4 regions of the Paenibacillus sp. FSL R7-0198 genome follow, and region 1 is predicted to be linked to each of the others. Evidence: riboswitches for the same ligand, from Rfam matches in the RefSeq annotation. Region 1 holds a riboswitch; each other region holds the start of a gene.
The links. Region 1 has a riboswitch for cyclic di-AMP ahead of MKY87_RS26235 (C40 family peptidase). Riboswitches for the same ligand answer to the same signal wherever they lie in the genome.

Region 1 (4,201 bases):
GCCAATTCCGCCACGACCGCATATTGTATCTCCACCATCAATATCGGCGACAATAAATAATATATCATGCGGAATCTATCATGTCAACACTGAAAATAATAACAATAAAACCCGAACCAGACGTCGATTCGGGCTTTACCTTTAACTACAAATTAAAGCTTGGAAGGCCAGTTGCCATACCATGCATAACCGCCTCTTCTTTCTTTATCAATATCACTTAATTTGTATTTAACTACCCCGTCACGACCAATAAAGATTGGTTTATCTGTTCCGATCTCATAGAAGCGTGCCCAAATCGGTGCAGCTTTGGAATCAGCGATAATTTTACTATCTCCATTAGCTCTTTCATACTTGTAACCCGTAATTTTCACCTTGTTAAACCAAGCCTCCGCTCCTTTAATGGATGCGGTAATTTTAGCGTTAGCAGGTCTGGTTTTCAGAAATTTAACAATCGTTACACTCTCTCCAGCTGTCAGCGATGGCACTTCGTAGATTCTTGCGCTCGCTGGTTTAAGGGAACTGGAATCATGTTGTTGTCCCCATGCTGTCAGCTTACCACCTGAAACGACTTGTGTATTCAGAATCGCCTCCACACCTTTGGCAACTGAATTTTTACTGCGATTAGCAAGTGTGCTGTCGATAAATGAGAAATCACCTTTGCGTGCCGCTACTTCATCCAACATGATCATTACATTAATCATGGCATCATCATTGTAAGTGATATGCTTGTGATATCCAGAGCTTTGGTAAACTTGTGGCCATCCGCCGTTTGAATACTGCATGTTGATCAAAAAGTTAATTCCTTTGATTGCAGCTGTGGAGTATCGCGGATCATTCGTCTTTTTAAATTCCTTCGCCAATCTTCTAATTTCTGAGTATGTAGCCTTGTTGTCTATCGTGGACTTCGCCCACTCTCCACTTGTCTGTTTATAATCTTTTCTCCAACCTCCATCCGGCAGCTGGTTCTTCAAAACATCTGAAATACTCGCTGTAGTACCCGATGCATCCGCAGCAGATACCGTCCCTACAGGGAGAACTGCCATTCCAACTGCTGAGAACACCATCGTACATGCCAGGACAAAAGTAATTATTTTCTTCGCTTTCAAATGTAACACTCTCCTATGTTCGTTTTTATAAATCTGCCACTTCTACTTTACCTATGATAAGCGTCCCCAAACCTCCTTTATTTGTATTTATCGCATAATAAAATCAATTTTAATCCAATATGTGGATTGGATAATCAGATAATATGCAAAAAATCGATTTTTGTCAATATATGCAACTTAATGAATATAATCTCTCTAATTCTACATAACGGGATAGTTCTTTTAACTCATGACAAACCTATTTATTTATCCAAATTCGTCTTAAACGAATCAATAATGACGTTTTTGTCATGAATGATACCCAAACTTAATCCCTTCTTTCATATAAAAACCTTAATTCCGCTAACATTGAGGTATTACGAAGGGTTTTAAATGGGTTTGACAATTACGCATTTATGCAATATAGTTTCAAATAGTTACAAAAACTTAATTATTCATTGCCGAGTTTCATGTTTGAAAACGGGGGAACCAATTTGGGTGAATTATTCTTATACATAGGAAATATAGGGAACCTTCTACCGAACCCTTAGCTAACTCCGTAGGCATCGAAGGGAGAACATTGATTTTGAAAAAACTGATTATCTCCATTTTTGGAGCAGCTGTATTATTTACATCCGGGGCAACAAGCACAGAGGCAAGCAGTATCAACTCCGTAGTGAACAACATGACAGGTATTCCTTACAAATGGGGTGGCACGACTGTAGCCGGCTTTGACTGTTCTGGTTTTATGAGATATCTTTTCAACAAATACAGCATTGAATTGCCACGTACTTCTCAGCAGCAAGCCAAAGCAGGTACTCCGGTAGCCAAAAGTAATGTTCGGACAGGTGATCTGGTGTTCTTTAATACAACAGGCAAAGGCATTTCACATACAGGTGTATATATCGGCGGCGGACAATTCGCTCATGCCTCCAGCAGTAAAGGTGTAAGCATCACAAAGTTATCGAATCCATACTTCAATGACCGCTATGTAACAGCACGTCGGGTAACTGGACAGTTTATGTATGATAAAATGTTGGGTAAAATGTAATTCACATACAAAAAGGCATCGGTTATTAACCGGATGCCTTTTTTGTTTAACCATTTTTTGTCTTCAACTGCTTTCTTAAACAATGTAAAATGTTTTAGGAAATAAAAGGAGATGAGGAGAACAATTGAAAAAGTTAATGTTTGTTTTAAGTTTTGCTATTTTAGTAATAGGTAGTTTAGGATGCAGTAGCGAGAACGAAAAAGATTTTAGAGATGTTTCATGGGGTACCAAGATCGACAAAGTCATTTCAACTGAAGAAAAGAACGGTAACTCAGGTTATGAAGAGGACGTACATAATGAACATGAGAAAAGTATCGAATATTCTAATCTTGTAGTTCTGGGTAAGAAAGCAGATGCTAAATACGTTTTCACTGATTTATTAGACAATGATAGCATTCTGGAAATGATGGAAGAAGGAAAGGAATTATCAGAGGAATTAAATAACCCCAATACAACAGAAACAAGGAAAGAAGAGATATACAAAATAATGGACCAGCGCCTTGAAGAAATGGAAAATGCAGCAGATGAATATCCATTAGATGACTTCTTGCTCCACGAGGCCACATATTATTTTGGCATGTTAAATAGTCAGGATTCTGATGAAATTCTGGAAGAGCTAACGAATAAATATGGTCAGCCTGGAAGCAAGACCTTCGATAATTCCATTATATATCTCTGGGATACTGATCGCTCTAAGATTGAATTTCGTCCTGAACGGTACTCCACAATAAACTATACAGCAAACTACTCCGTTATGGAGAAATTTGCTGATGTGGACAAGTATAATAAAAAAGCAAACAGTAAAGAAAGTAAAAACGATCTTTAAAAAACAGGGTTATACTCCCATATTGAAGGGAAGTATAACCCTGTTACTTTTTCACAATGTTTTTTTATATTAATGTAGCGCCTTCTGCACTCGCATCGCGCCCTGAGACAGAGCATGTCCGCCTCCTACAGCTCCGGCCACGGCTACGGTCTCCATGATCTCCTGATCTGTAGCGCCCTTGGCACGGGCTTCTTCTACATGGTAGAAAGTACATACCTCATTGTTGGCAAACAATCCAATGCCGAGCGCAATGAGCTGTTTTGTCTTGGCATCAATCACGCCAGGTTGGAAACATTCTCCCGTAAACTCATGATATGACTTCACCACACCTGGCAGTACATCGCTTAATGCTCCAATCTGATCCTTGTAGGCATGAACTTTATCATTCATCAATGTCATCGCTTGTAGCACACCCTCTCGGCTATAGTTACAGATCTTCCTCACTGTACCTATCTTCTCTCCCGAGTGAGTCAATTATGCCAACAAATCATGGTAATTCCAAACATTTAACGCTCATGGCTCTGCCATAATTATAAACTGTTACTCACTAAGTGGACTCTGGCGCGGCTCGCTGAACAGCTGATATCGGTAACCGCGATCCAGCTTGACGACACGTCGATTCTGACGACGGATAAGTACCTGCTCGCCATCCCAGGCAACAACAATCCCGGTTACATCGTTAGATTCCAGCTCGTCCCGTACTACTCTTACTTTCTCACCTGACAGACGCAGGGCGTCCAGTTCTGTATCACTGATCATCTTCATGGCTCCTATATTCCAAATTTATTTACAAAAAGAGACCTAAATGAAATGTCATTTAGGTCTCACGTGACTGTATTGGACTGTCATGTCATTCGAAATTATGTCCCGACTGAAAGTTACCGCTGCGCGTGCTCTTTGCTGTCGTTCTTCTCGAACCAAAAATCAAGCACTTTGGCGGACATCACACGTTCTTCAAGGTACTCCACTTGATGCGGTGTAAATTGTTCTTTCCAAGAGAAGGACAACTCTTCGCACAAGCCTACAATCGTCAGTAATTCTGACCAGGCAACATAGCGTTTGTACCAGAAAAATTGAGGATGTTCAATCATATAGGGATAAAGGTCATCGAATTCCGTATGTTTACAATCCAGGGCACGTTCAAAATGAACTTTCGATTCCGCCAGCTTATCATTAAAAAATTGTTCTGTTGCCGGTTGGTTCCCCATGGTGTTGCCTCCTCTCCCTAACATAACCCCA
Region 2 (4,201 bases), 5.2 Mb from region 1:
ATACCGTTGCTGCAGGTTATCTGGACGATATCATTGGACTTGCTGCTGCTGTTCCGGACGAAGAGCAAGCAGAAGCGGCAATCGGGATTCGTAAAGGTAATACCGAGCTGCTAGCTGCAGTAAATGGAACACTGGAGCGACTGAAAAGTGAAGATAAAATCAATCAGATGGTGACGGACGCCAGCCTCTTGATGGCGGATAAAGCGAACAAATCACAAAATATTTTCCAAGTATTCTGGGAGTACAAAAGTTTCTATGCTACAGGTGTAGGATACACACTTCTGTTGTCTGCACTTGGGGTTATCTTCGGGGTAATTATTGGATTGATCATCTGTTTGTTCCGTTTGCATGACGCCGCAATCTTGCGCTGGATTGGTACAGCTTACGTTGAAGTGATTCGTGGCACACCGATGCTGGTACAATTAATGATTATTTACTATGGTTTTTCTCTGAGCTTTGGCATTAACTTTACTGCACTTCAGGCAGGTATCATTACACTTTCAATCAATAGTGGTGCCTATCTGGCGGAGATTTTCCGTGCAGGTATCCAAGGTGTGGATCGTGGTCAGTTGGAGGCAGCTCGTTCCTTAGGTATGGGAAGAGGCGATGCGATGCGTTATATCATATTGCCACAGGCCTTCAAAGCTGTATTACCTGCGATCGGTAATGAATTCATTACCATCATCAAAGAATCCTCCATTATCTCGGTTATCGGTATGGTGGACATTATGTATCAGGCAAGTGTGGTCAAAAACATTACGTATCAAGGCTTGAGTCCATTTTTGATTGCGGCAGCCATCTACTTTGTATTAACGTTCATTTTGTCCAAGCTGCTGGGACGACTGGAAAGGAAGTTGAGTGCAAGTGATAGACGTTAGACAATTACACAAATCTTATGGAAATAACGATGTGCTTAAGGGCATTAACGTGACGATTGGTAAAGGTGAGGTAGTCGTCGTCATCGGTCCTTCCGGTTCAGGTAAAAGTACTTTCTTGCGTTGTTTGAACCTGCTGGAGAAGCCCACCTCAGGAGAGATTGATTTTGAAGGCGTGTCAATCACGGACCCCAAGCACAACATTAACGCAACTCGTGAGAAAATGGGCATGGTGTTTCAGCACTTCAACCTGTTCCCGCACAAAACGGTACAGCAAAACATTACGATTGCCCCGATTAAAGTAAAGAAACAATCCACTCAGGAAGCGGAGAAAATTGCTGCTGATCTGCTGAACACCGTGGGCTTGTACGATAAAAAAGATACATTCCCGAATCAGCTGTCCGGTGGACAGAAGCAGCGGATCGCCATTGCTAGAGCATTGGCCATGCAGCCGCATGTCATGCTGTTTGACGAGCCTACTTCGGCACTGGACCCCGAGATGGTCGGCGAAGTGCTGGATGTCATGAAACGTCTTGCAGAAGGCGGGATGACGATGGTCATCGTAACACATGAGATGGGTTTTGCACGTGAAGTGGGAGACCGAATCCTGTTCATGGATGGCGGGGTTATTGTGGAAGAGGGAACACCTGATGAGGTATTTGGAGCTCCAAAAAATTCACGTACACGTGATTTTCTTGCCAAAGTACTCTAAATGAAGTGTCAAATAGCGTTACTGACTTAGAGTCGGTAACGCTATTTTTTTGTGCGCATTAATCACTTATAGATTTGAAAAGTAACTTTTCTGTTACCAAATGTAAAGGAATCAGGTCGTCCAACATTTCTAAAGTATCCTGTATTCTTACATATGCTTACATGTTAAAACCATTTGGTAAGAATTACTACAAGTTAAGGTTACAAAATTGTGATATATTGAACTCTGCCGAAACTTCCGGACAGGGAGTGCGGGGGATGTAACGATGCAGATTGTGCAGGGGGAAGATCTACAGCACACTGCTTGGGGTGAATTAGGGGTACATAACGTTTCAAATGTAATGAAGAACCTATAGGGTGGGCTCCTCATCCGAATCCGACAACTAACTTCGCAGGCACAATGAGGGAGGAAGACCATGATTAACAAGAAACGTATAGCCAAAACAGCAGTAGCATTATTGACAACAGCAATGCTCATTCAAGCCGTTCCGGCTCACGCCGATTCAGTTCATGTGGCCAAAGAAGGGGATACCTTCTACACCTTATCAAAACAATATGGAGTAGCAATCAACACGTTGGTTAAAGCAAACAACGACATTTCGCCTTACAACATTTATGATGGTTTGAAAATTACGATTCCCGGTAAGGCAAACAATGTAGCAGCAGCTGCGGCAACGGAGAGCAAGACCCAAGCGAAGACTGTTACTACAGCAAGCTTGGACGTTAACACAGATAACAAAGTTGTTCAGGCTTGGGGTAAAACATTCGATTACAGCAAAGCTGTGAACGTAAAAGCAACGGCATACTCTGCAGATCCGTCTGAAAATGGAGGATGGGGTGCTGTGGATTACTTCGGCAATGATCTTGAACTGGGTACGATCGCAGTTGATCCAAGTGTGATTCCACTCGGAACCAAAGTACTGGTAACCGGTCACAGCCATCCGGGATTGCCAAAACAGGCTTTTGTAGCTACAGCTCGTGATGTGGGCGGTGCAATCAAGGGTCACCGGATTGATATCTTTATCCCGGGTAGCAAACAGTCTGTAAGCACATTTGGTTTTCAGGATATCGAGCTGTACATTCTGAAGTAGAGAGATCATAACATTTAAAATGAATTCAAACAGGGTGTCTGCCAGTCGCTAATCTGCGATTGAACAGCACCCTTTTAATATTCGCATTTATTTGTTATCACGGTCATCCTAATCTTTGGCCTTTGGCAATCCCAACATCTCGTCCAAGGTGACCAGTTCATATCCCCGGTTACGCAGTTCTTCAATGATTTCAGGCAATGCCTCAATCGTACCGTTCAGGTTAGATCCCACACCGCCTCCTGCATGTTGCAGAACGATGGAGCCAGGTTTCACGGCAGATAGGATGTTATCCTTCACCTCTTCCTTGGAGAGGCCTTTCCAGTCCAGTGAGTCAACGTTCCAGTTCACAATGCTATAGTGTTGTCTAGCTGCCCATTGCAGCTGTTCTTCATTAATGTCTCCATAAGGCGGCCGAATCATCTTGGGCGTATATCCCGCTAAATGTCGAATAATATCCCCGGTATGTAAAATTTGTTTGCGAAAGGCATTCATCGACAGCTTACTGAATTCAGGATGATTGTAGCTGTGATTACCAACCAAATGCCCTTCCTTAACGATGCGTTTCACCAGATCCGGATGTTTCTCAGCACGACTACCCACGATGAAGAATGTAGCTCTGACATTGTATTTCTTCAATACATCCAGCACTTGTGGAGTAAACCGTGGATCAGGTACATCATCAAAAGTCAGTGCAACCTTCTTTGTTGAAGGACCATTGGTTTTGAACGTATCGGCATATTTTTGACGTAACTGTCCCAATGTCAGTTGTTCTTCTTCAGCAGAATCCGAACCTGATACTGATTCAATTGACGGGCTTGAGACATCCCGCGATGAAACTGGAGCATGATATCCCCCGAGAAAAATAACGATAACCATCAGCATAATGAGGCGTACGCGCATAATAACGGCCTCCTTTTCCAAAATGACGTTCTCCTTGGTATGCCCGGGGGTTCCATAAAATATGCGTAGTGTGAGAAGTTTCATTGCGGATTTAGCTTATGACAGCCATAATTCCTCCATATATAACATATAGAAAAGGATAGGTGGATAGGATATGAGTACATATGATTTGAAATCCATACGTTTACAGGTGATTGAAGCAGGAGAGGATAAGGTTTTTCTCGTTACCGGAGGAAAGGCGCATATTGGCGCCGTAGCCACGTTCTACGTGGATCATGAGCGCGTAAGCGGGACGACGGTACATATTCCTGGGCATAAGGAACAAGAGCTGTGTGAGCGACTTGCCCGAAAGGCTGCCCTGCAGCTGAAAGTAACCGTTACGGTGATCATGGGTATCCATTTTGATTCCATCACGCGGATGCAGATCGACGAAATCGTGCAGACTGCAGAGAGGCTGATGGAGGATCATCTGAACAAGGATAAACGATCTTCCTAACATAAAGAGCAATCGCATGTTTTGATTTTATTTGCTAAAATTGAAACGAGTTGTAGATTGTTACGTATGTATGTTTATATACGATGTAATATCGACTAGGAGGAATAACATAATGTCCATTTTCAAAC
Region 3 (4,201 bases), 2.2 Mb from region 1:
AATTGGTATAACGAAGAGGCTCTTATTCTCCCAAAAGGGGATTAAGCGCCTCTTCGTTATGTGCGTGCACAGATTATTTTTTCTCTGACAGCCACATGGCGATATTTGCAATTTCTTCATCCTGCAGCTTGCCCTTGAAGGAAGGCATACCACCTTTACCTTTGACAATCGTAGAATAGATCTTCTCCAGATCATCCTGGCTACCGATGTTAGCCAGAGCAGGTCCTACGCCACCCTGAAGCTGATCCCCGTGACAGGAGATACAATTGGCTTTGACCAGTGCTTCAGCCTGTCCGGCATCCAATGTTACTTCCGGCATGGTTGGTTTGGCTTCTTCAGCCACTTCTTCTTTCCCTGGAAGCGTAAACATTAAAACAATAGCTAAAGCGCATGCTGCAAAAAATACTCCGCTCATGATCCATTTGTGCATCCCTTATGTCCCCTCCAGAATGAAAGATCATCTAACCTGAAACTATCCATATCATTATAACGGAACCTGTACTGACATCATAGCATTTTGTGGGAATTTTTTGAACTAATCACATAACAAGGGGCAAATGTGGTTGTTTTGCAATGGATTCTAACCGCGAGGCCCTTCATAAACCATACAGTGAAAGGGCTTCAAGCCGGTTGGGGTCTGTCGTTCGTATGTATCCTGGGTGACAAATCCACTCTTCAGATAGACTTGAATGGCACGAGCATTCCAAGTGAGTACTTCCAGATCAATCTCATTCGTGGGATTTCGTCGAATGGCTTCCTGTACAATGGCAGTGACAAAAGCTGTCCCTTGACCCTGACCACACAGCTCTGGATGCATGCCAAGGCCAATCCGGGTTACCCCTTGAAGTGGGAAGTATTGAGCAAACCCACATATACGATCGTTCTGATCCAGGACGATTGCATATTGCTCCTGCCGCAGCTGTGCATCTCCGAATTCCACTTCCAGAGCTTTCATCTGCTCCCAGGGGAGCCAGCTGTAGATATTGTAAGGCGGATCATACTGCCAACTGCAGATAAGCTCCGCATGTTCTTCTCGCATGGGTACAACGTGAAACGTCACAGGGGTTTCCTTCATACACCTGCATGCTCCTTTCCTTGAAACAGAACTCTTTGTCCACTCTACAAAAGTGATGTTCATTTAGCAAGTCTTCCTTCCCAAGAAAAAAAATGAAACAAAAGTTCCGGTAATTTCGTTTATATTATAACGGGATGGGTAAAAACATCATAAGGGCACGGACGAACGAACGCAAAATGAACCTGTTGATGTCGCAGGATATGCCCCGAGTATAACTTGCAACATGAATAAGGATTGAAGCACAAAAAAACCGCCGGATACATTCCTGCGGAGAATGTACCGGGCGGTTCTGTTATGCTTCTTGCTTCGTTCCAGTATGGTTAATGGTTACAGCATCATGTTGCTCAGCTTGTCCCTAGTCAAGGGCCAGTGATTCATATGCGTCCGTGCTCATAATCCGTTTCGCGCCAACATAACGGTTGGCCCAATAGCTTTCACTCAATGCACTGATCGTAACGCCTTTGGAAGAAGAGGAGTGTGCGAACTTTCCATCCCCTACAAAGATTCCTACATGAGATACGCCTTTACCTGTTGTATTGAAGAATACCAGATCGCCAGCTCTCATTTCCATGCGGGATACGGAATCGCCCATGTCGAATTGGGAACTGGATTGGCGTGCCAAATCAATACCCAATTTGTCGAATACATACCGTGTAAATCCGGAGCAGTCAAAGCCGTTAAGCGTTGTTCCCCCACTTTTGTATGTAGTTCCCATTGCTGAATCAATTACTGTGTCCATCTTTGAATCTGCGAATGCGCTACCTGCACCAAGCGATAATGCAAATGTGATGCTAAGTACAGCTGCGGTTAATTTCTTCTTGAACAAGAGATATTCCCCTTCCAACGCCTGCGAGGTTAGCTTAAGGATTCGGTTGAAGGTCCCCTATGATCCCTCTGTAGCAAGATCAATTCACCCATAACTGGTTCCCCCGCTTCCCAGGTGCCAGGAATTTGGCTATGCTAGTTATGCACCTGCGAAATCAAGAAATGACGATTTAATTTTAAGTAGTTACAAATATGAATGTAAAGATTACAAAGTTGTTACTAAAAACTCACTGCGATTATTGTAACAGAGGAGTACGGCTTTGGCAACGTTTAGCAACAAATTTAGCAAAAAAAACCTCGACCTTTGACGGGGAAAGGTTGAGGTTTGCCTATTTATAAGTACATATTAGGCCATAAGTTTAACATGTGATGGTAACAATTTTTAAACTATCTGCTCTCACCTTTGGACATTTTGGACTGCCATAATCGGAAATGGCTGCATATTTTCCACAGATTCAATAGACATCTCGCAAGTGGATACGTCTGTTGTAGTATAAGTCCGGTAAGTCCCGTTAATAACCATGAGGCTGAAGTGAATGCCCCGAAGATAAGCAGGTGAACTCCGCCCAGCAGGAGTGCAATACCGATTACGGCGATGAGATGACGCAGTGCAATCCAGAGTGCTCTGAGGGTACCGTGAGCCCCGCCTTCTCCTTCTGGTGCCGAAACACCGAACTGCATGTAGAGCACGGCATGGTGGATGATCCAACCATATACAATCCAGGCAGCAACATAAGGTATACCAGGCAAAAGTAATTGAAGGGAATGAAATCCGTCCATGAGAATCGAGTAGAGCTTCGGTATGAGCCAGTAGGCGGGCAGAAGTATCAATAATGTACGTATGGTGTGGAGCAGCAGCATCGGTTTCCACAGATTTTTGATTCCGCGGACAAAGGGGATGCGCTCTTCTGTAGAGTTAAAGTGCTGAAGTGAGTAGAGTAGTCCTGCCTGAATGAGGGGGCTGATCAACATGCGAACCAGCAGCATGCCCCCTAGAATCCATAGATAACGATGAACCTCCGGATGGGTAGACAAGTTAAGTTGACTTTCCATTTTGAACAAAAGTGTACTCAGTTCCCCGGCATCAGCATCTGGATAGCGCAGGAGTAGGGGGATGACCGCCGATTGTACCATTCGATAGAAGAAATATCCCCAAATGAGTTGATAGAGAAATAAGAGTGCGGCAATGAACATATGCTGACGGACGAGAAACCAGCCTTCACGTATTTTTGCTTTCACCGTTTCCACCTCACCATGACAGACCTCCGAATATGGCTTCTATTAGTTTGGTTACACTCATGCTCCAGCGGGATTTTGCTTGCTCATCCAGTCCGGATTTCAGGAAATTGTTCATATGGCGGTTCTCCAGCACGATCGTGTACAGGGGATCGGTCATGGCCCAGGATACGGGGGATGTGTGAGTTAATTTATAGGTGATGCGATCTTCTTTGCCATTCCATTGTTTGGTGAGGATATGCCCGTCTTCAAAAGCAATGCGAACAGGAACGGCGTTGTAATCACTTCCTTTTTTTGCGATCGTCACGGATGACTCGTACCATGTTTGACCGTCTTTCTGTACGGGCGTAACACGAATCTGCTCTACAGCAAAGTCAGCCATCCCGTTACCATAGACGTATTGGTCAAAATAATCAGACCAGGAAGTACGGGTCACTTGTTCCACAACGTTTTGAAAATCAGCCGAAGTGGGATGTTTGAAGCGGTACTTCTTCACATAGGTAGAGAGAATGCGTTCCATCTTTTTTGCGCCGACTTGATGTTCGATACCAAGCAATACAAGTTTGCCACGTGTATAGACATTGGCTGCATACTCATTCTGTGAATCGAACTTCCAGGATTCTTGTGTTAAAGATGAAGGAGACGTAATCAGGCCTGATTGTACCGGCAGATTCGGAATCAATCCATATTCCTGCTCCATCAGTTTGTCTTCTGCATAAGAGGTGAACCCCTCATCCAGCCAGGCTTCCTCGAATTCGTTGCTGGCAACCATACCGTAGAAGTACTGGTGTCCGATCTCGTGGACTACGGTACGTTCCAGGTCATAACCTGGGGTAGTATCATCGGCTCCAAAGGCCGTAACTAGCGTAGGGTACTCCATGCCTCCAGCACCGTTCCCCGCTTTGGGTGGAACAACGATGGATAAGGTAGCGTAAGGATATGGGCCAAACCATTTGCTATAATTGGCTAGTGCGGCCTTCGCGGCGTAGAAATAACGTTCTTTAAGATCCTGATGAGCAGGGTCCAGATATAACTTGATTCGTACACCAGGCACATTGGGTGCAG
Region 4 (4,201 bases), 2.2 Mb from region 1:
TCAGACGGCATTTACGCAGTGGCGCAAGGAGGACGATACTGTTCTGAGTGAGTTATGCGAACGTTTTATGGATCGCAAGTTATATAAGTATGTAGAGCTTGAACAGGTCGACTTGACAATGATGGAAGAGATTCGGGAAGCTTTTGTACAGGCAGGCCTCGATCCCGAATATGATCTTGAAATTGATTTTCCTTCGGATAATCCGTATGATGTGTTTCGTCCGGATGAATCCACAGATAAGCAGATTCTTCTTCTGGATCGACAGGACAATTTACGTGAGTTGTCAGAAGTATCTGACATTGTCCGTTCCATCAGTGGGCTTCACCGAGGGAAACATCATTTGTATTACCCTCAAAACAAGGTGGATGCGATTATTCACGAATTACCGTCACATATACGCCCCTATTTCTTGTAATCATGTGGGTATAATCCGATGAAGAATTTTGATATCAAAACACTTTCTAAAAGAGCTATTTTTCATGATACAGTAATCTGCTTTAATGGGGAGTATATGTAGATCGACATAATTTTGTAAATGCAAGCAGGTAGAATGGGCACAATCAGCAATATATAGATCAGAATATCCGTTTATCTTCTATATATTGTAGTTGTGAAGAAACAAACGTAATGATGTAATACACAGATACCCAAAATGTTTTATGTATGAGTCATTGAATTATTGAATTTTACAAATTGAATTTTGATAAAGAAGATAGTCGTTATTTCGACATGAAGGGAGATACAAACATGATGCTGTTCGACACACATACACATCTGGATGCACCACAATTCGACGAGGACCGCGAGGACATGATTCAGCGTGCTGTGGATGCAGGAGTTGGTCGCATGATCAACATTGGCTTTAACCGGGAGACGATTCCAACCACAATGAAACTCGCTGAAACATATGACTTTATCTATGCAGCTGTAGGGTGGCATCCAGTAGATGCGATCACTATGCAGGAGGGTGATTTGGAGTGGATTGCATCTTTATGCAAGCATGAAAAAGTGGTTGCGATCGGTGAGATTGGATTGGATTATCACTGGGATACTTCACCGAAGGAAATACAGCATCGCGTATTACGACAACAAATTGCTTTGGCGCGTGAAGTGAACATGCCGATTGTCATCCATAATCGGGATGCACATGAGGATATCATAAGAATTTTGCGTGAAGAGAAGGCGGGTGAGGTTGGTGGTGTAATGCACTCGTTCTCGGGCAGCTGGGAAACAGCGAAAAGTTGTCTCGATATGGGCTTCCATCTCTCTTTCGGAGGACCGATCACATTCAAAAATGCAAAGCAGCCCAAAGAGGTGCTGGCGAAGGTTCCTATGGACCGGTTTTTCATTGAAACAGATGCTCCATATTTGACACCTCACCCTTATCGTGGGAAGCGAAATGAGACAGCGCATGTACGTCTGGTTGCAGAGGCAGCAGCGGAAATTAAAGGCATTTCGGTGGAGGAAATTGCTGCAATAACAACCAAAAATGCCATGGAACGATTTGGAATTCGTTAAAAAAACGAGCAAATGAGGTGAAAAAGGCAGGTAAGCGGAGGTAATTTGCCCTTTGCTCCAAATAAATCAAGAATATTACAATATTTTAACCAAATATTCAGAAAAACGTACTTGATCAACGCTTTACAACATGCATCAAAACAGGATATCATCTTTTCAGTGAATTGTTGTGCGGAAAATTGGACAGATGTTCGGGGGATGAACAAAGGGACACTTTCCGATGAAACAATGAAACAACATTACTTTCATGAATCAGTCTCGCTGAGTCTCCGTTAACGGAGAGCGGGGGAACCAATAGGGCTTAAACATCGGTGTATTTGGCCGATGCGCAACGTTCGCTGACCCAAAAGCAGCGAAGGGAACTGCGAAGCCGTATTTGATTTCTTCTTTGGGTCTCGGGGTGAATTCAAGGGCGTCCGCCATGAGCGGGTGACCTAAGATAGGGCGGCTCTCTTTCGCCCGAACCCGACAGCTAACCTCGCAAGCGGAAAAAGAGAGGCAACCTCGTGCATGAATTTCCGATATTCAGAATCATTCGGAAGCCACGAAAGAGTTCCTCTTACACTCTTTCTTTGGCTTTTTTGTTTTTGAATAAAAGAAATATTGTCATCATACGGTAGGTATTCAGGAGGATGACATCATGTTGCGAAGATTGATTCATGGTGCAGAACCGGATTATGTTGGTCCAATCTGTGTTCTGTAGAAAATTTGGTATAGTCACGTCAAAGACATCATGCATTACTTTAGACGGCGAGGCTATGAAGGAGGACGGAGAAGTGGGCACATTCCAACCAGAAGAGACCCATGAGTCACGATCATCCAGTAAGTCTTTCGCGTTGCGGTGGAAGCATGAGAACATGCGTCAAATGGCATTGATCGCGATTTTCTCAATTGCGCTTACAATCATGATCTTGTTAGTCGTTTACGGTCAGGCCGGGAAACAAATTTCACTGGTTATTGATGGCAAAGCTCAGGTGGTAGAGACTCGTACAGGAATGCTTCAGGAAATGCTGGAGGAGCAGTCGATCACAGTCAGCCCTCACGATAAGGTATCCATGTCCATGAATGGGGCGATTACAGATGGAGACCGAATCGTTATTGAGCGGGCCGTTCCAGTCAACATTACGGCAGACGGAGACACCAAGACTCTGTATACAACGGATTCATCGGTAGAAGATGCAATTCAAAAATCAGGTATTCAAGTTGAGAGTAATGATAAAGTGTATCCGGCGCTTGGAACTGCCATCAAAGCGGATATGAAGATCCGTGTAGTGCGCGTAACAAAGCGTACAGTGGAGGTAGAGCAGCCAATCGCTTACAAAGTCATTAAAACGGCTGACCCTAGCTTGTACAAAGGGGATAACCGTGTCGTTGTAAACGGCAAAGAAGGCACACTTGTACAGCATATCGAAAAGGTATTTCAGGATGGAGAATTGGTCTCCAAAAAAATGGTCGGCAAATCTGTCGCGAATAATCGTGTAGATAAAGTGATCGCTGTCGGCACCAAAGCAAAACCGGTCGTGAAAGAACCTGTGATTCAGACCGTATCGGCTCAAACTTCAACAACCAAAAAGGCTACAACAACGAACTCGAAGAAAACATCTGCCTCGGGCAGCAAAGTCATTACCGTATCCGGGACTTCTTTTAAATACTCAAAAGTACTTAAAAATGTATCCATGACTGCCTACTCTTCCGAAGAGCCTGGCATTGGAACTAAAACAGCTTCCGGTACTCGTGTAACGGAAGGGCGCACCATTGCGGTTGATCCCAAAGTCATTCCAATTGGCTGGTGGGTATATATCGAAGGTCTGGGATTCCGTCGTGCGGAAGATACAGGCGGTGCCATTAAAGGCAACAAAATTGATGTATATTATGACAGTGTGAAGCATGCCCTGAATTTTGGACGTAAGAAAGGCAAGACGGTCTACGTGATCGGTCCGGTGAAGCCGGAAGCGAACTAAAATCGTTTTACTTTGAAATGGGAATGCTATAAAATAGTTGCATGAATGATTCATGCGGAATATGCGGCGGAGGAGTCTGAATTCAGTCTCCCCCGCCGTTTGGCAGAGAAGAGGATATTCCTCTTCTTTTTGCGTTAGAAAGGAAGAAATGGAACATGATAAAAGAAGTCATTGTGGTGGAAGGCCGTGACGATACGGTAGCCATCCGTCGGGCCGTTGAAGCCGATACAATAGAAACAGGTGGCTCAGCAATCAACCAACGCATTCTGAAGCGGATTGCGCTTGCTCAGGAGAGACGGGGAGTCATTGTACTGACAGATCCGGATCATGCTGGCGAACGCATTCGTAAAATTATTGCGAACAAGGTGCCTGGCTGCAAACATGCCTTCATTCCGGAAGCCGATGCAACGCGCAAAGGGGACATTGGGGTGGAGAATGCCTCACCGGAGGCGATCCGTCATGCTCTGGCGCGCGTACATACTTCATACGAAGGTGCTCCGAGCCTGATTGATTGGGAGGACCTGATCGCGGCAGGACTTATCGTGCATCCGCAGGCTGCTGCACGTCGCATGGAGATGGGCAATCTGCTGGGCATCGGTTATTGTAACGGGAAGCAGTTCCACAAACGTCTCAGTGTATTTCAGATTACACGGGAAGAGTTCTCTACAGCATTAGCGCAAATTGAACGTGAAGGATTGTGAGCATATGAAGGACATGGAAGA

Region 2: another riboswitch for cyclic di-AMP. It lies ahead of MKY87_RS03000 (3D domain-containing protein); the one in region 1 lies ahead of MKY87_RS26235 (C40 family peptidase).
Region 3: another riboswitch for cyclic di-AMP. It lies ahead of MKY87_RS16370 (C40 family peptidase); the one in region 1 lies ahead of MKY87_RS26235 (C40 family peptidase).
Region 4: another riboswitch for cyclic di-AMP. It lies ahead of MKY87_RS15990 (ubiquitin-like domain-containing protein); the one in region 1 lies ahead of MKY87_RS26235 (C40 family peptidase).

What each region holds. Positions count from the first base shown of each region.
Region 1 covers NZ_JBBOCB010000001.1:5,961,746-5,965,946, reverse strand. Annotated here, with positions in the region: tRNA gene MKY87_RS26245 (tRNA-Leu) at 1-20, opposite strand, end outside; gene pelA (pectate lyase) at 153-1,115, opposite strand; cyclic di-AMP (ydaO/yuaA leader) riboswitch at 1,535-1,666, shown strand; gene MKY87_RS26235 (C40 family peptidase) at 1,672-2,136, shown strand; gene MKY87_RS26230 (hypothetical protein) at 2,261-2,962, shown strand; gene MKY87_RS26225 (carboxymuconolactone decarboxylase family protein) at 3,032-3,361, opposite strand; gene MKY87_RS26220 (hypothetical protein) at 3,503-3,721, opposite strand; gene MKY87_RS26215 (hypothetical protein) at 3,841-4,170, opposite strand.
Region 2 covers NZ_JBBOCB010000001.1:732,130-736,330, reverse strand. Annotated here, with positions in the region: gene MKY87_RS03010 (ABC transporter substrate-binding protein/permease) at 1-878, shown strand, start outside; gene MKY87_RS03005 (amino acid ABC transporter ATP-binding protein) at 865-1,587, shown strand; cyclic di-AMP (ydaO/yuaA leader) riboswitch at 1,804-2,000, shown strand; gene MKY87_RS03000 (3D domain-containing protein) at 2,003-2,677, shown strand; gene MKY87_RS02995 (polysaccharide deacetylase family protein) at 2,786-3,577, opposite strand; gene lpdD (prenylated flavin chaperone LpdD) at 3,732-4,073, shown strand; gene MKY87_RS02985 (PspA/IM30 family protein) at 4,186-4,201, shown strand, end outside.
Region 3 covers NZ_JBBOCB010000001.1:3,791,435-3,795,635, forward strand. Annotated here, with positions in the region: gene MKY87_RS16360 (c-type cytochrome) at 74-430, opposite strand; gene MKY87_RS16365 (GNAT family N-acetyltransferase) at 581-1,075, opposite strand; gene MKY87_RS16370 (C40 family peptidase) at 1,431-1,901, opposite strand; cyclic di-AMP (ydaO/yuaA leader) riboswitch at 1,905-2,042, opposite strand; gene MKY87_RS16375 (hypothetical protein) at 2,288-3,139, opposite strand; gene MKY87_RS16380 (M1 family metallopeptidase) at 3,150-4,201, opposite strand, start outside.
Region 4 covers NZ_JBBOCB010000001.1:3,714,351-3,718,551, forward strand. Annotated here, with positions in the region: gene MKY87_RS15980 (HD domain-containing protein) at 1-415, shown strand, start outside; gene MKY87_RS15985 (TatD family hydrolase) at 748-1,518, shown strand; cyclic di-AMP (ydaO/yuaA leader) riboswitch at 1,768-2,021, shown strand; gene MKY87_RS15990 (ubiquitin-like domain-containing protein) at 2,295-3,479, shown strand; gene rnmV (ribonuclease M5) at 3,635-4,180, shown strand; gene rsmA (16S rRNA (adenine(1518)-N(6)/adenine(1519)-N(6))-dimethyltransferase RsmA) at 4,185-4,201, shown strand, end outside.